Regions from separate parts of the Rubrivivax sp. JA1026 genome, predicted to be linked through region 1. Evidence: predicted binding sites of a transcription regulator. Region 1 holds the regulator's gene; each other region holds the start of a gene.

What was found. Region 1 encodes NrdR, which represses ribonucleotide reductase genes. Its sites were predicted from a motif close to CACNANATNTNGTG; they were not measured.
Region 2: the regulator NrdR is predicted to act here: its motif matches at 4,268-4,281, upstream of G5B56_RS16930 (ribonucleoside-diphosphate reductase subunit alpha).
Region 3: the regulator NrdR is predicted to act here: its motif matches at 3,439-3,452, upstream of G5B56_RS05715 (ribonucleoside triphosphate reductase).

The regions. Positions count from the first base shown of each region.
Region 1 covers NZ_JAALCQ010000005.1:244,972-251,640, reverse strand. Annotated here, with positions in the region: gene G5B56_RS11050 (UbiD family decarboxylase) at 1-499, opposite strand, end outside; gene G5B56_RS11045 (lytic transglycosylase domain-containing protein) at 764-1,633, shown strand; ZMP/ZTP riboswitch at 1,688-1,803, shown strand; gene glyA (serine hydroxymethyltransferase) at 1,858-3,108, shown strand; gene nrdR (transcriptional regulator NrdR) at 3,125-3,568, shown strand; gene G5B56_RS11030 (Tfp pilus assembly protein FimT/FimU) at 3,683-4,210, shown strand; gene G5B56_RS11025 (type IV pilin protein) at 4,302-4,787, shown strand; gene G5B56_RS11020 (Tfp pilus assembly protein FimT/FimU) at 4,787-5,383, shown strand; gene G5B56_RS11015 (PilW family protein) at 5,377-6,129, shown strand; gene G5B56_RS11010 (PilX N-terminal domain-containing pilus assembly protein) at 6,126-6,669, shown strand, end outside.
Region 2 covers NZ_JAALCQ010000010.1:175,346-182,014, reverse strand. Annotated here, with positions in the region: gene G5B56_RS16935 (ribonucleotide-diphosphate reductase subunit beta) at 1-1,143, opposite strand, end outside; gene G5B56_RS16930 (ribonucleoside-diphosphate reductase subunit alpha) at 1,277-4,129, opposite strand; gene ampD (1,6-anhydro-N-acetylmuramyl-L-alanine amidase AmpD) at 4,419-5,006, opposite strand; gene G5B56_RS16920 (sigma-54 dependent transcriptional regulator) at 5,007-6,452, opposite strand; gene G5B56_RS16915 (PAS domain-containing sensor histidine kinase) at 6,449-6,669, opposite strand, start outside.
Region 3 covers NZ_JAALCQ010000002.1:438,907-445,575, forward strand. Annotated here, with positions in the region: gene G5B56_RS05700 (iron-containing alcohol dehydrogenase) at 1-344, shown strand, start outside; gene G5B56_RS05705 (anaerobic ribonucleoside-triphosphate reductase activating protein) at 345-1,037, opposite strand; gene nrdD (anaerobic ribonucleoside-triphosphate reductase) at 1,024-1,242, opposite strand; gene G5B56_RS05715 (ribonucleoside triphosphate reductase) at 1,402-3,429, opposite strand; gene G5B56_RS05720 (peptidase U32 family protein) at 3,707-4,726, shown strand; gene G5B56_RS05725 (U32 family peptidase) at 4,741-5,670, shown strand; gene G5B56_RS05730 (SCP2 domain-containing protein) at 5,667-6,119, shown strand; gene G5B56_RS05735 (methyl-accepting chemotaxis protein) at 6,285-6,669, shown strand, end outside.

The DNA.
Region 1 (6,669 bases):
GCGGGCCGCGCGTGACGACGAGGCCCCAGGTCAGCAGCGGGCCGGCGTCGCCGGGCCAGCAGGTCTGGATCGGCAGCCGGCCGAGGTCGACGTCCGGGCCTTCGAGCACCACCTCCTGGCAGGGCGCGCTGCGCTGCAGCGCGGGCTTCATGTCCCACAGCGCCTTGGCCATCGACAGCAGCTTGCCGGCGTCCTTCAGGCCCTTGGGCGGCTCGGGTTCCTTGAGACCGGCCAGCAGCCGGCCGACCTCGCGCAGCTCGGCGGTCGACGAGGCCCCCATGCCGAGGGCGACACGTTGGGGGGTGCCGAACAGATTGATCAGCACCGGGATCGAGAACCCGGTCGGGTTGCGGCACAGCACGGCCGGCCCGCCGGCACGCAGCAGCTTGTCGCCCAGCGCGGTCATCTCGAGCACCGGGGACACCGGATCGGTGATGGTGCGCAACTCGCCGCGGGCTTCGAGCTGGGTGATGAAGTCCCGCAAGTCTCGGTAGTTCATTCTCTATGGATATAAGAGACGGCTTTCATATTCTTGACCGGATATGAGAGCCTTCCTAAAATTTCGGAAGCCCTGGATCTGGATCAGGGCAGACCCGTACCGTCCTCAGCGTAATCACCTGGACGGTCGCTGAAGTCCCGCTCCGCGCGGCCCGTTCGTCGGTCGCTTGCGGTAGTCGGTCGATTATCGCCGTCACCCCGCCCCAGCGCCCCCTTGGCGCCGCGGCCCTGGGGCCTAGAGGACGGCGCTTGGAAGAGGGATGCGATGAAAGCCATTGCCGTGCTGCGCAGCGCGCAGCAAGCCACGGGGCGCTCGCTGACGGTATTCGCACGTGACGTCGGTCACGGCCTGCTCGAGATCGGGCACAACACCCTGGCCGTGGTCGGCCTGGCGGTGGTGGCGGTGCTCGTCTTCGTGGCTGGCCGGGAGGACCTGCGTCAGCAGGCCGAGACCCTGGCCTTCGAGTGGCTGCAGACGCGCCATGAAGTGCGCGCCGCGGCCATCGCGGACGCCGAACTGGTGCCGTCCGAGCCGCTGGCCGTGACGCGTGCGACCGCAGCCGACCCGAACGGCCTGACCGACCAGCAGGCCGCCGTCGCGAGCTGGATCTCGCGCCGCTACAAGGTGGCGCCGGAGCCGATCAGCGCGCTGGTGCAGGAAGCCTGGACCATCGGCCAGCGCGCCGGCCTGGACCCGACGCTGATCCTGGCCATCATGGCCGTCGAGTCGAGCTTCAACCCGTTCGCGCAGAGCCCGGTCGGCGCCCAGGGCCTGATGCAGGTGATGACCCGCATCCACGACGACAAGTACCAGGCTTTCGGCGGCACCCACGCCGCGTTCGACCCGATCAGCAACCTGCGGGTCGGCGTGCAGGTGCTCAAGGAGTGCATCACGCGCGCCGGCGGCCTGCAGCAGGGCCTGAAGCACTACGTCGGCGCCGCGCTGCTGGATAGCGACGGCGGCTACGTCGACCGCGTGATGACCGAGCAGGACTACCTCAAGCGCGTGGCCGCGGGCAACCGCGTGTCGATCAACGCGCCGATCACGGTGCCGCGCGACGCCGCGCCGATGCCGCTGCCGGCCGCGCCCCCGGCGCCGCCGCGCGCCGAACAGCTGGCGATGCTGCGCCCCTGAGCGCCGGCGTTTGACCTCGCCACGGCGGCGGCCCCGGCCGCTGCCGTTACACTCCGCGTCCTGCGCGACTGGCGATGAGGGGCCGCAACTGCCGGCCCCGAGGTGGACTGACCACCGGGAAGCGCAGGCCGGCCCACCGCCGGCGTCAGCCGTTCGCCTGGGCAGCCCTCGACGACGCTCCGCCGCGGGGCGCTCGATGGCCCTTCACTCCGAAGAGGACTGCCGTGTTCGACCGTACCCAATCCACGCTCGCCAACGTCGACCCTGAAATCTGGGCGACCATCCAGGACGAGAACCGCCGCCAGGAAGAGCACATCGAGCTCATCGCGTCGGAGAACTACACCAGCCCCGCGGTGATGGCCGCGCAAGGCTCGCAACTCACCAACAAGTACGCCGAGGGCTACCCCGGCAAGCGCTACTACGGCGGCTGCGAACACGTCGACGTCGTCGAGCAGCTCGCGATCGACCGCGTTAAGCAGCTCTTCGGCGCCAACTTCGCCAACGTGCAGCCCAACTCGGGCTCGCAGGCCAACCAGGCCGTGTTCTTCGGCCTGCTCCAGCCGGGCGACACGATCATGGGCATGAGCCTGTCCGAAGGCGGCCACCTGACGCACGGCATGCCGCTGAACATGAGCGGCAAGTGGTTCAAGGTCGTCAGCTACGGCCTGGACGCCAACGAAGCCATCGACTACGACGCGATGGAACGCCTGGCGCACGAGCACAAGCCCAAGCTCATCATCGCCGGCGCCTCGGCCTACAGCCTGCGCATCGACTTCGAACGTTTCGCCAAAGTCGCCAAGGCCGTCGGCGCCTACTTCATGGTCGACATGGCGCACTACGCGGGCCTGATCGCCGCGGGCGTCTACCCGAACCCGGTGCCGCATGCCGACGTCGTCACGTCCACCACGCACAAGAGCCTGCGTGGCCCGCGCGGCGGCATCATCCTGATGAACGACGAGGCGATCGCCAAGAAGATCAACAGCGCGATCTTCCCGGGCATCCAGGGCGGCCCGCTGATGCACGTCATCGCCGGCAAGGCCGTCGCGTTCAAGGAAGCGCTGTCGCCCGAGTTCAAGGCCTACCAGCAGCAGGTCGCCGCCAACGCCAAGGTGCTGGCCGAGACGCTGATCGCGCGCGGCCTGCGCATCGTCAGCGGCGGCACCGAGAGCCACGTGATGCTCGTCGACCTGCGCCCCAAGGGCCTGACCGGCAAGGAAGCGGAAGCGGTGCTGGGCAAGGCCCACATGACCTGCAACAAGAACGGCATCCCGAACGACCCGCAGAAGCCGATGGTCACCAGCGGCATCCGCCTGGGCACGCCGGCGATGACGACACGCGGCTTCAAGGAGGACGAGGTGCGCCGCACCGCGCACCTGATCGCCGACGTGCTCGACAACCCGCACGACGAGGCCAACCTGGCCGCGGTGCGCGAGAAGGTCGCGGCGCTGACGCGCGACTTCCCGGTCTACCGCTGAACAGGAGCGGCGGCGCATGCGTTGTCCGTACTGCGCCCACGGCGAGACGCAGGTCGTCGAGACCCGCGAGTCCGACGAGGGCGGCGTCGTGCGCCGACGCCGCCGCTGCCTGAAGTGCGAGAAGCGCTTCACGACCTACGAACGCGCCGAGGTCGCGATGCCCGCGGTCGTCAAGAAAGACGGCGCGCGGGTCGAGTTCGACCCCGAGAAGCTGCGCGCGTCGATGCTGCTGGCGCTGCGCAAGCGCCCGGTCGGCGTCGAGAAGATCGACGCCGCGATCGAGCGCATCCAGGAGCAGCTCGTCGCCGGCGGCGCACGCGAGGTGCCGAGCACACGCGTCGGCGAGCTCGTGATGCGCGAGCTCGAGAAGCTGGACAAGGTGGCCTACGTGCGTTTTGCGTCGGTCTACCGCAGCTTCGAGGACGTCGACGAGTTCAGCCAGCTGATCCGCGACATCTGAGCCGCTGATCCCCCGCGCGGGGGCCGCCACCGGCGGGCGCCCCGCGAACCCGCCACGAGGGGAGCGCAGGCCGCGCCCCGTCTTCCTAGAGTGCCCCGGCACGGGAGGACGAGCATGGCCGAGATCCGGGTTCCACGACCGCGCCGCAGGCGCGGGCTGACGCTGGTCGAGAGCGCCGTCACGCTGGCGCTGGCCGCGGTGGTCGTCGGCCTGGCGGTGCCGGGCTTCGCGGCGATCGGCGAGCGCGAGCGGCTGCGCGCCGTGGCCTCGGCGCTGCAGACCGACATCGCGTTCGCACGCAGCCAGGCCGCCGCCCAGTCGCGCACGCTGCGGCTGGAGTTCGCCGGCCCGCGCTGCTGGCTGCTGCACGACGGCCCGGCCGGCTGCGGCTGCGGGCCTGGCGCCGCGGCCTGCCCGGGCCGGCTCGTGCTGCGCCAGGCCGATCTCGGCGCCGGCCACCCCGTCGAACTGCGCGCCAACGTCGGCTCGATCCTCTTCGAGCCGACACGCGGCACCGTCACGCCGACGACCACGGTGCGGCTGTCGCTGCCGCAGGGGCCGCGGCTGCACCTCGTCGTCAACCTGATGGGCCGGGTGCGGCGCTGCTCGCCCGACGGCCTGCCGGGCGAAGCCGCCTGCTGATCCCTTGAACCCGGGCCCCTCTCCGCGACGAACGGCGGCGCCGCCGCGACGAACGGTTCGGCCGCGGACCACGCTGAAAATAATCTGCCGCATGTCCAACCGGTCGCGTCGGTGTTCCGCGGTGGGGTCTGGCGGCGGCTTCACGCTCGTCGAGCTGGCGATCACGCTGGTGGTGCTGGGCGTGATCGGCGCGCTGGCGCTGCCCTCCTTCCTGGACAGCATCCGCAAGAGCCGGCGCTCCGATGCCTACGCCGCGGTCGCGGCGGTGCAGCAGGCGCAGGAGCGCTGGCGCAGCAACCACGCCGAATACGCCACCTCGCTCACCGACCTCGGGCTGGGTGACGCCAGCGTCTCGGGCTACTACACGATCGAGATCGGCAGCTCGGCCGCGCCGGGCGACACGCTGGCCAGCGCCTACGTCGTCACCGCCCGCGGCCGCAGCGGCACCAGCCAGGCCGCCGACCCGCAGTGCCGCCACCTCAGCATGCGCCTGCGCGGCGGCAACCTCGAGTACGCCGGCTGCGGCAGCTGCGGCGACTTCTCCTACGGCGTGGCCCACGCCTGCTGGCCCCGGTGATGCGCGCCGCCTCGCCCCGGCCGCGCGGCCTGACGCTGATCGAGCTGATGCTCGCGATCGGCCTGCTGGGCGTGATGCTGGCGCTGGGCGCGCCGTCGCTGTTCGACTACATCCGCGTGCAGCGGCTCAAGAGCGTCAACGCGCAGCTCGGCACCGACGTGCAGTTCGCCCGCGGCCAGGCGGTGGCACACGGCCTGCGGTCCTTCGTGCTCTTCCCGGCGGCGGGCACGCCGGTGGCCTGCTACACGATCTACGAGCTGCGTCCCGGCGCCGACGCGAGCAAGCTCTATTGCGACTGCACCCGCGGCCCCGGCCTGGCCTGCCCGAACGCGGTGGCCATCGAGCTGCGCACCGTGGTGCTGCCGGCCGACGGCGGCGTGCGCTTCCAGCTGCCCGCCGGCGACCGCGGCTTCGGCTTCGACCCGCTGACCGGCGGCCTGCTGACGCACAGCCTCGACCTGCTGCCCCAGCCGCTGAACGCCTTCGTGCTCGACACCCTGCTCGACACCGAACGCTACCTGCGCACCACCGTCGGCCGCGCCGGCCGGCCGAGCGCCTGCGCCAGCCGGCCGGCGCTGGGGGCCTCGCCGTGCTGAGCCGCCGGCCGCGGCGCGCCGCGCCACCGCGCCGCGGCCAGCGCGGGCTGTCGATCGTCGAGCTGATGGTCGGCGTGACGATCGGCCTGCTGGTCGTCGCCGCGTCGGCGCTGCTGGTGTCCGGGCAGCTCACCGAGAACCGCCGGCTGCTGCTGGAGACCCAGCTGCAGCAGGACCTGCGCGCCACCGCCGACATCGTCGTGCGCGACCTGCGCCGCGCCGGCATCTGGAACGAGGCCCAGAGCAGCGCCGTCTGGTCCACCGAGAACCCCGACCCGCAGTGCAACCGCTACACCACCGTGACGCCCGGCTCGGGCTCGGTGGTCTACCGCTACTACCGCAGCGGCGACAACAACAGCGCGCTGGGCATCCGCCTCGACAACGGCGTGCTGCGGTCGGCGATCCACGCCGCCGACGCCGTCTCCGGCAGCACCTGCCTGCAGTCGGCGACGCCGGCGAACTGGCAGGAGCTGACCGACGGCCGCTCCGTCAAGGTGACACGCTTCGACGTCGAATGGCTGGACGACGGCAGCACGCCCGAGCCGCTGCCCTGCGCCAAGCTCTGCGCCGACGGCTCGACCGACTGCTGGCCGGTGCTGCGCGTGCGGCTGCTGCAGGTCACGATCGAGGCCGAGTCGGTGGCCGACCCGAGCGTGCGCCGCGCGCTGCAGGCCACGGTCAAGCTGCGCAACGACGACATCGAGTTCCGCGACCCGGCGGAGCCGACGCGCATGTGCCCGGCATGAGGCCCGCCGCCCCGCCCCCGCGCCGCCGCGCCGGCCAGCAGGGCCTGGCGGCGCTGGCCGTCGTGCTGCTGCTGTTCTTCGTCGTCTCGCTGGTGGCCGCCTACACCAGCCGCAACCTGATCTTCGAGCAGCGCACCGGCATCAACCAGTACCGGTCCACGCAGGCGATGGAGACCGCCGAGGCGGCGCTGGAGTGGGCGCTGCTGAAGCTCAACGGCGGCCGCATCGATGGCGACTGCGAACCCAGCACCGAGCCCAGCGACACGAGCTATCGCGAGCGCTACCTGGTGGTGGACCCGGACAAGGGCTTCTACGCCCCCCGCCTGAACGCCGCGACCGGCACCGCCGCGTTCGCGACCTGCGTGCGCGACGGCGCGGCCTGGCGCTGCCGCTGCCCGGCCACCGGCGTCGAGCTGCCCGACGCACCGGCCGGCGACGGCCCCCACCCCGCGTTCCGCGTCGCGCTCGTCGGCTCCAGCACGCGGCCGGGCATGGTGCGCATCTACGCCAACGCCTGCACCCGGCTCGCCGAGGCGTGCC
Region 2 (6,669 bases), on a different contig from region 1:
AGCGCCACCGCTCTGGTAGTCGATGACGCGGGTCTCGAAGAAGTTGCGCTCCTTCTTCAGGTCGATCATCTCGCTCATCCACGGGAACGGGTTCTCCTCGTTCGGGAAGAGCGCCTCCAGGCCGATCTGCGTCGCGCGCCGGTTGGCGATGTAGCGCAGGTAGCCCTTGAACATCGACGCGTTCATGCCGAGCACGCCGCGCGGCATCGTGTCCTCGGCGTAGCGGTACTCGAGCTCGACGGCGCGCTCGAACAGCGCGCGGATCTCGGCCTTGAACGCCGGCGTCCACAGCTGCGGGTTCTCGAGCTTGATCTGGTTGATCAGGTCGATGCCGAAATTGCAGTGCATCGACTCGTCGCGCAGGATGTACTGGTACTGCTCGGCCGCGCCGGTCATCTTGTTCTGCCGGCCCAGCGCCAGGATCTGCGTGAAGCCGACGTAGAAGAACAGGCCTTCCATCAGGCAGGCGAAGACGATCAGGCTCTTCAGCAGCGTCTGGTCGGCCTCGGGCGTGCCGGTGCGGAAGGCCGGGTCCATGATCGCGTCGATGAACGGGATCAGGAACTCGTCCTTGTCGCGGATCGCCGCGACCTCGTGATAGGCGTTGAAGATCTCGCCTTCGTCCAGCCCCAGCGACTCGACGATGTACTGGTAGGCGTGGGTGTGGATCGCCTCCTCGAAGGCCTGGCGCAGCAGGAACTGGCGGCACTCGGGCGCGGTGATGTGCCGGTAGGTGCCGAGCACGATGTTGTTGGCGGCCAGCGAGTCGGCGGTGACGAAGAAGCCGAGGTTGCGCTTGACGATGCGGCGCTCGTCCTCGGTCAGGCCGTTCGGGTCCTTCCAGAGCGCGATGTCGCGGCTCATGTTCACTTCCTGCGGCATCCAGTGGTTGGCGCAGGTGGCGAGGTACTTCTCCCAGGCCCACTTGTACTTGAACGGAACCAGCTGGTTCACGTCGGTCTGGCCGTTGATGATGCGCTTGTCGGCGACGTTGACGCGCCGCGTGTGGGCCGTCGCGGCGGGGCGCGAAACCGGCGTGGCATTCGTGGCCGCGACGCTTCGTGCGGCGGTGTCCGACGGGGGCGTCATCGCCACAGGGGCGATCGCCGGGGTGCTGCGTACTTCGTCTTCCCAGACCAGCATGTGTGGACGTCCTGTTGTTGAATTATCGAGGGCTTGCTCGGGATCACCAAGCACTAGTTGCCATGGGTGCGCATTCGGTGAACGCATGAGGTTCCGAAGAATGCGCACTTCGAGCGTTAGACGCTCCGAAGCCTTACTGGCAGGCCTCGCAATCGGGGTTGTCGATCGAGCAGAAGCGCACGTCGCTCGCGGGCTCGGCGGCCGCGGCGGCTTCCAGCCCGCCATGGCGCGGCACGGCGTTCATCGCGCCCGGCGCCACCGTGCTCTTCTCGGCGTGCGTCGCGCTCATCGTGCGCAGGTAGTAGGTGGTCTTCAGGCCGCGTGTCCACGCCAGCTTGTAGATCTCGTCGAGCTTCTTGCCCGAAGCGCCGGCCATGTAGATGTTCAGCGACTGCGCCTGGTCGATCCACTTCTGGCGCCGCGCCGCGGCCTCGACGAGCCAGCGTGCGTCGACCTCGAAGGCGGTGGCGTAGAGCTGCTTGAGCTCGTCGGGCACGCGGTCGACGGCGCGCAGCGAACCGTCGAAGTGCTTCAGGTCCATCACCATCACGTCGTCCCACAGCCCCAGGCGCTTCAGGTCGCGCACCAGGTACTCGTTGACGACGGTGAACTCGCCCGACAGGTTGCTCTTCACCGAGAGGTTGCCGAAGCAGGGCTCGATGGAGGCGTCGACGCCGATGATGTTGGAGATCGTCGCTGTCGGCGCGATCGCCACGCAGTTGGAGTTGCGCATGCCGTGCACGGCGATGCGCGCACGCAGCGCGGCCCAGTCCAGCGTCTGGCTGCGGTCGACCTCGACGTGGCCGCCGCGCTCGGCGGCCAGCAGGTCCAGCGTGTCCTGCGGCAGCACGCCGCGGTCCCACAGAGAGCCGCGGTAGCTGGAGTAGCGCCCGCGCTCCTCGGCCAGCTCGCTCGACGCCCAGTAGGCGTGGTAGCACAGCGCTTCCATCGAGCGGTCGGCGAACTCGACCGCGGCGTCGCTGGCGTAGGGCAGGCGCAGCTGGTACAGGCAGTCCTGGAAGCCCATCAGACCCAGGCCGACCGGACGGTGGCGCAGGTTGGCGTCGCGCGCCTTCTTGACCGCGTAGTAGTTGATGTCGATGACGTTGTCGAGCATGCGCATCGCCGTCGACACCGTGCGCTTCAACTTGGCCTGGTCGATGCCGCCGCCGGCGACGTGCTGCGCCAGGTTGATCGAGCCGAGGTTGCAGACCGCGATCTCGCTGTCGCTGGTGTTCAGCGTGATCTCGGTGCACAGGTTGCTGGAGTGCACGACACCGACGTGCTGCTGCGGGCTGCGCAGGTTGCAGGCGTCCTTGAACGTGATCCACGGATGCCCGGTCTCGAAGAGCATCGTCAGCATCTTGCGCCACAGGTCGCGCGCCGGCAGGCGCTTGCTCGGACGGATCTCGCCGCGGTCGGCCTTGCGCTCGTAGGCCACGTAGGCCTGCTCGAAGGCAGCGCCGAACTTGTCGTGCAGGTCGGGGCACGACGAAGGCGAGAACAGCGTCCAGTCGCCGCCTTCCATCACGCGCTTCATGAACAGGTCCGGAATCCAGTTCGCGGTGTTCATGTCGTGCGTGCGCCGGCGGTCGTCGCCGGTGTTCTTGCGCAGCTCGAGGAACTCCTCGATGTCCAGGTGCCAGGTCTCGAGATACGCGCAGACCGCGCCCTTCCTCTTGCCGCCCTGGTTGACCGCCACCGCGGTGTCGTTGACGACCTTCAGGAAGGGCACGACGCCCTGGCTCTTGCCGTTGGTGCCCTTGATGTGGCTGCCCAGCGCACGCACCGGGGTCCAGTCGTTGCCCAGGCCGCCGGCGAACTTGGACAGCAGCGCGTTCTCCTTCAGCGCCTCGTAGATGCCTTCGAGGTCGTCGGACACCGTCGTCAGGTAGCAAGACGACAGTTGCGAACGCCGCGTGCCGCTGTTGAACAGCGTCGGCGTCGAGGACATGAAGTCGAAGCTGGAGAGCACGTCGTAGAACTCGATCGCACGCGCCTCGCGGTCGATCTCGTTGAGCGCCAGGCCCATCGCGACACGCATGAAGAAGGCCTGCGGCAGCTCGATGCGGCGACCCTCGACGTGCAGGAAGTAGCGGTCGTACAGCGTCTGCAGACCGAGGTAGTCGAACTGCAGGTCGCGCTCGGGCTTCAGCGCCGCGCCCAGCCGGGCGAGGTCGAAGCGCTGCAGCTCCTCGTCGAGCAGTTCGGCCTGCACGCCCTGGCGCACGTAAGCGGGGAAGTACTCGGCGTAACGCGCGGCCATCGCCTCGGGGCGCACGTCGGCGCCGAGGATCTCGCGGCGGATCGTGTGCAGCAGCAGGCGCGCGGTGGCGCGCGTGTAGGCCGGGTCCTTCTCGATCAGCGTGCGCGAGGCCAGGATCGCCGCCTTGTAGACCTCGTCCAGCGGCACGCCGTCGTAGAGGTTGCGGCGCGTCTCGGCGAGGATGGGCTCGGCACGCACGTCCTCGCCCAGACCGGCGCAGGCCTGCTCGACCAGCGAACGCAGCGCGTCCAGATCCAGCGGCAGGCGCTGGCCGCCGTCCAGGACGTGCAGCTCGGGCGCCGCCGGCTGGGGCGCCGCGGCCTGGCGCGAGCGCTCCTGCGCCCGGCGTTCGCGGTAGAGCACGTAGGCGCGCGCGACCTCGTGGTGGCCGCCGCGCATCAGGCCGAGTTCCACGTGGTCCTGCACGTCCTCGATGTGGAAGGTGCCGCCGCCCGGGCGCGAACGCACCAGCGCCCGCACGACACCTTCGGTCAGCTGGTCCACCGTCTCGCGCACGCTGGCCGAGGCCGCACCCTGCGCGCCGTGCACGGCCAGGAAGGCCTTCATCAGCGCGACGGCGATCTTGTTGGGCTCGAAGGCGACGACCGAGCCGTTGCGGCGGATGATCTGGTAGCCGCTGACGGACGCGGCGGCCGGGGCGACGGCGGCGCTTCGAGCGGGCACGACGGCCTCGGTCGCGGGCGACTGGACTGCTTGCATGGGGTTCCCCTGTCGGTGTGGTGGGCGGAAGGCTGGGCGCGCTTTCGGCGCGGCGCGGCCGGGGAGGACCGCGGCACGGGCCGCACGCCGCAGCCCCCGGGGAAGCGGCCGACGGCGCCGGAGCACGACGCGAGCAGACACTATATCTAGCGCCACCAAAGCCTGCAATGCACTAGGAATAGCGTTCGCATGCGTGAAATCCCGCACCAGGAGCGGGCCGCGAGGCACCCTCGTGGAGCACCACGGGCGCACCTTCGAGAGACTGGCGGGCGAAGCGGAGAGAGGCGGCTCAGCCGACGGCCGGCGCCACGCGCAGCGCGGGTGCGCGCACGGCCAGCAGCCGCGCCAGACGCGGCCAGTCGAAGCCTGCGCCAGGGTCGTGCTTGCGCCCCGGCGCGACATGCTCGTGGCCGGTCAGCTCGGCCAGCGGATAGGCGCGCGCCAGCGCCGGCAGCAGCCGCGCCAGGCGGGCGTACTGCGCGGTCTCGAAAGGTTGGCCTTCCAGCCCTTCGAGCTCGATGCCGATCGACCAGTCGTTGCAGTTCTCGCGCCCGCGCCACACCGAACGCCCGGCATGCCAGGCGCGATCGTCGCAGGACACGAACTGCAGCAACTCGCCGCCGCGGCGGATGACGAAGTGCGCCGACACCTGCAGCCCGCGCAGCCGGTCGTAGTACGGGTGGGCGTCGCAGTCCAGCGTGTTCGTGAACAGGCGTTCGATGGCGTCACCGCCGTACTCGCCCGGCGGCAGGCTGATCGAGTGCAGCACCACCAGCGAGACCGCCGTGCCCGGTGGCCGCGGGCCGAAGTTGGGCGACGGGACGACCCGCGCGCCGGCGTACCAGCCGTCGCGCCAGTGACGCGGCGAGCCCGCCACTCAGTCGTCGCCGCTGCCGATGCCCAGCCGCGCCATGCGGTAGCGCATCTGGCGCAGCGACAGCCCGAGGCTGGCGCCGGCGGCGGTGCGGTTGTAGCGGTGGCGCTCGAGCGAACGCTCGAGGATCTCGCGCTCGACCTGGTCGAGGTAGGCCGCGAGGTCGTCGGGCAGCGGCACCTCGGCCGGCGCCGGCCGCAGCGGCGCTGGCGCCGGCGGCTCCAGTTCCTGGTGCCCGGAGTCGGCGAACACGGCTTCCGGCAACCCGAGGTCGCGGCACTCGACGACGCTGCCGCCGGCCAGCGTGACGGCACGGTGCAGCAGGTTCTCCAGCTCGCGCACGTTGCCGGGAAAGGCGTAGCGCGAGAGGTGCGCCAGCGCCTGGGCCGACAGCACCGGCGGCGGCGACACCCCGGCGTCGCCGGCGATGCGCTCGAGCACCGCGGCGGCGATCGCCGGCAGGTCCTCGAGCCGCTCGCGCAGCGGCGGCACGACGATCTCGATGACGTTCAGGCGGTAGAACAGGTCCTGGCGGAAACGCCCGGCATGCACCTCGGCCGAAAGGTCCTTGTGGGTGGCGCTGACGATGCGCACGTTGACCGACTGCTCGGCGACCGCACCCAGCGGCCGCACCGCACGCTCCTGCACCGCGCGCAGCAGCTTGCTCTGCATCGCCAGCGGCAGGTCGCCGATCTCGTCGAGGAACAGCGTGCCGCCCTGCGCGGCCTGGAAGAAGCCTTCGCGGTCCTCGACGGCGCCGGTGAAGGCGCCTCGGCGGTAGCCGAAGAACTCGGCTTCGAGCAGCGACTCCGGGATCGCGCCGCAGTTCACCGCGACGAAGGGCATCGCGTGGCGCGGCGACAGCTCGTGGATCGCACGCGCAACCAGCTCCTTGCCGGTGCCCGACTCGCCGTGCACCAGCACCGGCGCCATGCTGCGGGCGACCTTGCCGACCAGGCTGCGCACCTGCTGCAGCGCGGCCGACTCGCCGGCCATGCGCTCCAGCGCGCGGCGCGGCGGCAGCGTGTGGCGCGCGTCGGCCGGTCGCGCCGCACGCGCGCCGTCGGTCGCCGGCGTGCGCCCCAGCGCCGACGCGACGACGGCGCGGAACTGACGCAGGTCGACCGGCTTGGTGAGGTAGTCGTAGGCGCCGGCCTTCAGCGCCTCGACGGCGTTCTCGGCCGAGCCGTAGGCGGTGATGACGATGCCCTTCTCGCCGCGCCCGGCATCCTCCAGCCGGCGCAGCAAGTCCAGCCCGGTGCCGTCGGGCAAACGCATGTCGGTGATCAGCAGCTGGAAGCGGCGCGACTGCAGCGCGGCCCAGGCTTCCTCGACGGTCTCGGCGCTCTCGACGTCGTAACCCTCGCGCAGCAGCGTCAGCTCGTAGAGCGTGCGCAGGTCGGGCTCGTCGTCGACGACGAGCAATCGGGGCGGCGTGGCGGCGCTCACGGGGTCAGTTGCAGCGGGGAGTCGGCTGCCGGCAGCGGGCAGCGTTTCATCGTGACGACGAACTCGTTGCGGGCACCGACGTCGGCCTCGCGCCGGCGGTAGCCGATGCTCGCGCCGTAGCGCTCGCAGAGCTCGCGGCAAATATACAGGCCGAGGCCGGCGCCACGGCTGCGCGTCGAGAAGAACGGCTCGAAGATGTAAGGCTCGACCTCCGGCG
Region 3 (6,669 bases), on a different contig from region 1:
CGCTGGCGCGGCGCGCCGGCGTCGGTGCGCCCGACGACGGCGACACGACGCTGGCGCACAAGTTCATCGACGCGGTGGCCGAGCTGAACCGGCGCATCGGCATCCCGGCGACGGTCGACGCGCTGCGGGCCGCCGACATCCCCAAGCTCGCCCAGGCCGCCTGCCGCGAGGCCGACGCCAACTACCCGGTGCCGCGCGTGATGACGCCGGGTGACTGTGAAGCGATCCTGCGTTCGCTGCTGCCGGCCAAGGCGCCGGCGCGCAAGCGCACGGCGGCCAAGACAGCCGCCAAGCCGGCGGCGAAGAAGGCCGCCGCGCGCAAGAAGGCCGCAGCGCCGGCCTGATCAGCGCAGCGCGAGCTCGGGGCCGAGCTCGCGCAACCAGGCCAGCACCGCCGGCTCGGGCCAGTGCCAGGGCTGCTCGAACCCTGGCGTGCCGTCGCGCGGGTGCCACTGCTGCAGCACCCAGCGCTTCGCGCCGGCGGTCTTCAGCGTCACCGCCATCTTCGCCAGCGTCTCGTCGCTCTGCAGCGACGGGTGGTAGGTGGTGCGGATCTCGTGGTCGACGCCGCTGGCGACGACGGCGCCCAGCGCCTCGTGCACCGGCGCGCCGCTGCACGGGCGGCCGGTCAGCGTGTCGTGGCCGGCGAGGTCGGTCTTCAGGTCCAGGCCGACCCAGTCCAGCTGCGGCAGCAGCGCGGCGAGCTTCTGCGGATAGATGCCGGCGCTGTGCAGGCCAACGGCGAAACCCAGGCCGCGCGCGGTGGCCACGGCCTCGGGCAGCGCCGGGTCCAGCGTCGGCTCGCCGCCGCTGAAGACGACGCCGTCGAGCAGCCCGCGGCGGCGCGCCAGCGTCGCGACGACCTCGTCCCAGCCCGGGCCGGCGGCGCCGTCACGCGGCTGCAGCGCCGGGTTGTGGCAGTAGACGCAGCGCCAGGGGCAGCCCTGGACGAAGACGACCGCCGCGAGGCGGTCGGGCCAGTCGGTCGTGCTCAGCGGCTGGAAGCCGCCGATGGCGAGGGCTTCAGGCGCAGCCACACTCGACGCTGGCCGTGACGTCGGCCGTTGCGGACGGGCGGCCCGGCTCGTCGAAGTAGCGGCGGTCGAGGAACTCGCCCTGCTTGCCGATGTTGAACGAGGCCATCGGACGGTGATAGCCCATCACGCGCGTCCAGACTTCGCAGCGCGTGCGTTCGTGTTCTTCGAGCTGCGGGTGGACGAGGGGGGTCTGGCTGTGGCTCATGGGGCTGTTTCCTTCGGGGGGAGCTGGGGGGGAGCTGGGGTCAGGTCCTGAGGGACCTGACCCCGTCTTTCGGTGGGACTGCGGGGCTGGGGGGGGCTGGGGTCAGGTCTCGCAAGACCTGACCCCGTCCGTCTGACCCCGTCCGTCGTGTCGTCTGCCTCACGCCGTCGCGGCGCGCGCCTTGCGTGCCAGGGCTTCTTCGTCGCACTTCGGGCAGAACGCGTGCTCGCCGGCGAGGTAGCCGTGTTTCGGGCAGATCGAGAAGGTCGGCGTCACCGTGATGTAGGGCAGCCGGTAGCGTTCGAGCGAACGCCGCACCAGGTCACGGCAGGCGCGCGCCGACGACACGCGTTCGCCCAGATACAGATGCAGCACGGTGCCGCCGGTGTACTTGCGCTGCAGCTCCTCCTGGCGCTCCAGCGCCTCGAAGGGGTCGGTCGTGAAGCCGACCGGCAGCTGCGAGGAGTTCGTGTAGTACGGGCGCTCGGCCGTGCCGGCCTGCAGGATGCCGGGCAGGCGCTTGCGGTCTTCCTTCGCGAAGCGGTAGGTCGTGCCTTCGGCCGGCGTCGCCTCCAGGTTGTAGAGGTGGCCGGTCTCCTCCTGCAGCTCGACGATGCGCGCGCGGATGTGGTCCAGGTATCGCACCGCCATCGCGTGGCCTTCGGGCGAGGTGATGTCGTGGCGGTCGGCCGTGAAGTTGCGGATCATCTCGTTGATCCCGTTCACGCCGATCGTCGAGAAGTGGTTGCGCAGCGTGCCGAGGTAGCGCTTGGTGTACGGGAACAGGCCGCTGTCGATGTGGCCCTGGATGACCTTGCGCTTGATCTCCAGGCTGGTGCGCGCGATGTCGATCAGGCGGTCGGTGCGCGCCAGCAGGCCGGCTTCGTCGCCGGCGTGCAGGTAGCCCAGGCGGGCGCAGTTGATCGTCACCACGCCCAGCGAGCCGGTCTGTTCGGCCGAGCCGAACAGGCCGTTGCCGCGCTTCAGAAGCTCGCGCAGGTCCAGCTGCAGCCGGCAGCACATCGAGCGCACCATGTTCGGCTGCAGGTCCGAGTTCAGGAAGTTCTGGAAGTACGGCAGGCCGTACTTCGCCGTCATCTCGAACAGCGGCAGCGTGTTCGGGTGCTCCCAGTCGAAGTCGCTGGTGATGTTGTAGGTCGGGATCGGGAAGGTGAACGAGCGGCCCTTGGCGTCGCCTTCCATCATCACGTCGATGTAGGCGCGGTTGATCATGTCCATCTCGGCCTGCAGATCGCCGTAGGCGAACGGCATCTCCCGGCCGCCGATCACCGGCACCTGCTCGCGCAGGTCCTCGGGGCAGGTCCAGTCGAAGGTCAGGTTGGTGAACGGCGTCTGCGTGCCCCAGCGCGACGGCACGTTCAGGTTGTAGATCAGCTCCTGCAGGCTCTGGCGCACCTGGTCGTACGTCAGCCCGTCCTTGCGGATGAAGGGCGCGAGATAGGTGTCGAAGGAGCTGAAGGCCTGGGCGCCGGCCCACTCGTTCTGCAGCGTGCCCAGGAAGTTGACGATCTGGCCGACGGCGCTGGACAGGTGCTTGGGCGGGCCGGCCTCGACCTTGCCCGGCACGCCGTTCAGGCCTTCGTGCAGCAGCGTGCGCAGCGACCAGCCGGCGCAGTAGCCCGAGAGCATGTCCAGGTCGTGGATGTGCAGGTCGGCCTCGCGGTGGGCGATGCCCACTTCCGGCGGGTAGACGTGATTCAGCCAGTAGTTGGCGACGACCTTGCCCGAGACGTTGAGGATCAGCCCGCCCAGCGAGTAACCCTGGTTGGCGTTGGCGTTGACGCGCCAGTCCTGGCGCGCCAGGTACTCGTTGACCGAACGCTCGACGTCGACGGCGACGCTGCGGTCCTGGCGCAGCGCGCGACGCTGCTCGCGGTAGACGATGTAGGCGCGCGCGGTGTCGAAGTGGCCGGCCTCCTGCAGCACACGCTCGACCTCGTCCTGGATCTGCTCGACGCCGGTGACACGGCGGCGCAGGCGTTCGGTGACCTGCTGCGTCAGCTCGGCGGCGCGCGCGGCGTCGTATTCGCCGGTGGCGGCGCCGGCACGCGCCAGCGCGTCGGCGATCTTGGCGGGGTCGAAGGCGACGGTGCGGCCTTCACGCTTGATGACCGCCAGCGGGGCGGCCTGGGTGTCGGCAGAGGGGGGCAGGGCGGCGTCTGTCATGCGCGTTGACACTATCTATGGTGTGTAGGCGGCGAACGATACCCAATAGATAGCGTCTACTGGTGCGGAACTCGGGCGGTCTTGACGCAGTGCAAGCTCGTCGCGCGAAGGGCTTGCGCCGGCGGCGGTGGCGCGCTTGGCGGCGCCTCGGGCCTCCGGAGACCCTGACGGCGGTGTGGTGCGCAGGTCGCGTCGACCGGTCGGTGGAGGCCCGGTTCGCAGCTGTCTTGACGTCCCGCAAGCCGCTGGCCGCACCCGCGCCTAGACTCCGCCCGCCATGCAACAGCCCCCCTTCGCGGCGCCCGAACTGGTCTGCCCCGCGGGCTCTCTGCGGGCCCTCCAGTTGGCCGTCGACGCCGGCGCCGACACGGTCTACCTGGGCCTGAAGAACGCCACCAACGCCCGGAACTTCGCCGGCCTGAACTTCGACGACGCCCAGGTGCGCGAGGGCATCGCCTACGCGCACAAGCGCGGCCGCAAGGTCCTGATGGCGCTGAACACCTTCGCCCAGTCGGCGGACGTGACGCCCTGGTACCGCGCGGTCGACACCGCCGTCGACTTCGGCGCCGACGCGCTGATCTGCGCCGACACCGCGGTGATGGCCTACGCCACGCGCACGCACCCCGAGCTGCGTCTGCACCTGTCGGTGCAGGCCTCGGCGACGAGCTACGAGGCGATCAACTTCTACCAGCGCCACTACAACATCCAGCGCGCGGTGCTGCCGCGCGTGCTGACGCTGCAGCAGGTGCAGCACGTGCTGCGCAACACGACGGTCGAGATCGAGTGCTTCGCCTTCGGCAGCCTGTGCGTGATGGTCGAAGGCCGCTGCACGCTGTCGTCGTACGCCACCGGCCAGTCGCCGAACAACGTCGGCGTCTGCTCGCCGCCTTCCGCCGTGCGCTGGACCGACACGCCCACCGGCGTCGAGTCGCGCCTGGGCGGCATGCTGATCGACCACTACGCGCCCGACGAGCCTCGCGGCTATCCGACGATCTGCAAGGGCCGCTTCGTCGTCGAAGGCAAGCGCGACTACGCGATCGAGGAGCCGACCAGCCTGAACACGCTGGCCATCCTGCCCGAGCTGATGAAGATGGGCGTCAAGGCGCTGAAGATCGAAGGCCGTCAGCGCAGCCCCGCCTACACCGAGCAGGTGACCAAGGTCTGGCGCCAGGCGATCGACGCGGCCAAGGCCTCGCCCGACCGCTTCAGCGTGCAGCCGGCCTGGACCGCCACGCTGGGCCACCTCGCCGAAGGCCAGCAGCACACGCTCGGCGCGCTGGACCGCCCGTGGCGCTGAGACCGGACGAGACGATGAGTTCCGAACGCATTAAGCTGACCGTCGGCCCGGTGCTGACCTACTGGACGCGCCAGGCGCTGATGGATTTCTACGCCGGTGTCGCCGAATCGGCCGCCGACGCCGTCGTGCTCGGCGAGGTCGTCTGCTCGCGCCGCTACGAGTTCAAGCTCGACGACTGGCTGGACCTGGCCGCCGACCTGCGCGCCGCCGGCAAGGAGGTCGTGCTGGCGACGCAGGGCCTGATCGAGTCCGAGTCCGACCTGCGTGTCGTGCGCCGCATCGCCGAGCAGCGCGACTACCTCGTCGAGGCCGGTGACGCCTCGGCGCTGGCGGTGCTGGAGCCCGCCGGCGTGCCGTTCGCGATCGGCCCGCACGTCAACGTCTACAGCCGTGCCGCACTCGAGGAGCACGCACGTTTCGGCGCCGTGCGCTGGACGGCGCCGACCGAGCTGCCGCTGGACGCGATGGGCCGCGTGAACCCGGCCGCCGACCCGGTGAAGGCCGGCCAGACGCCGGTCGAGACCGAGGCCTTCGCCTTCGGCCGCACGCCGCTGGCGTTCTCGGCGCGCTGCTTCACCGCGCGCCACCACCGGCTGAGCAAGGACCAGTGCGAGTTCCGCTGCCAGGACTATCCCGACGGCCTGCTGCTGTCGACCAGCGACGGCAAGCCCTTCCTGGTGCTCAACGGCATCCAGACCCAGGGTGCGGCGCAGCACTGCCTGATCGAGCAGCGTGAGCAGATCGTCGCCCACGGCGTGCGCCGCCTGCGCCTGTCGCCGTGCTCGCAGCACTTCAGCACCGTCGTCGCCTGCTTCGAGCAGGTGATGAACCAGGGGGCGCCGGCCGCGGCCGCGCGCCGTGAGCTCGAGGCCATCGCACTGCCGGGCGGTCTGGCCAACGGGTACGCGCAAGGTCGCGCCGGCATGGAATGGAAAGCCGCATGAGCACCAAGTCCCAAGCCTTCGTTGCGCCGCGTTCGCTGGCCGAGCTGCACGCGCTGGCGGCCGCCAAGGTCAAGCCCATCGTGCAGCGCCTGCCGATGCAGCCGCCCAGCCTGGTGCTGGCGCTGGCGATGAACAAGCTGCTGCTGCCGCGCCTGCCGGCCGACGCCAAGGCGGCGCTGTCGGGGCGCAGCGTCGAGGTCGCGGTCACCGACCTCGGCCTGGCGATGAAGCTGCAGCTCGCCGAACGCGGCTTCGTGCTCGCGTCGCAGAGCCAGCCGGTCGCGCTGCGCATCGCCGCCGCGTTGCCCGACTACCTGCGCCTGCTGCGCGGCGAGGACGACGCCGACCGCCTGTTCTTCGAGCGCGCCCTCGTGATGGAAGGCGACACCGAGATGGGCCTGGTGCTGAAGAACACGCTCGACGCGCTGGGGCCGCTGTTCCGGTTCTGAGTTCGGGTCAACTCCGAACTGTCAAAAATAGTAAAAACGCTCAATGGCGCACGGATGTGCGCCATTTTTGCTGCATCCTCAGGCTTGAGCGCGGCACGAGCGCGCATCATCTCGACACCCGGGCGCCGGCATTGATGCCGACATCACCGGTCAGAACGAGAAATGATGCAGAACCTCACCGTGAAAGCCCGGCTGCTGGCCGGTTTCGGCCTGATGGCGGCTCTTGTTCTGGTCGTCGGGGCCTTCGCGCTGCACGGCCAGGCCGGCATCTACCGCGTGTTCTCCGAGACCATCGGTGTCGACGGCAGCCGGCTGCGGCTGGCCAACGACCTGATCGATGGCACCAATGCGCGGGCGATCGGCGCACGCAACCTGGTGCTGCTGGACGACCCGGCCGCGCGCGATCGGGAGAAGGCGCAGATCCTGGCCGCGCACGAGAAAGTGCACCGCAATCTCGACGCGCTCGAGCGCGCGATCGCCACCGACCCGGGCGTTGATCCGGAGGAGCGCCGGCTGTTCGACGCGCTGAAGGCCGTCGAGGCGCGTTACG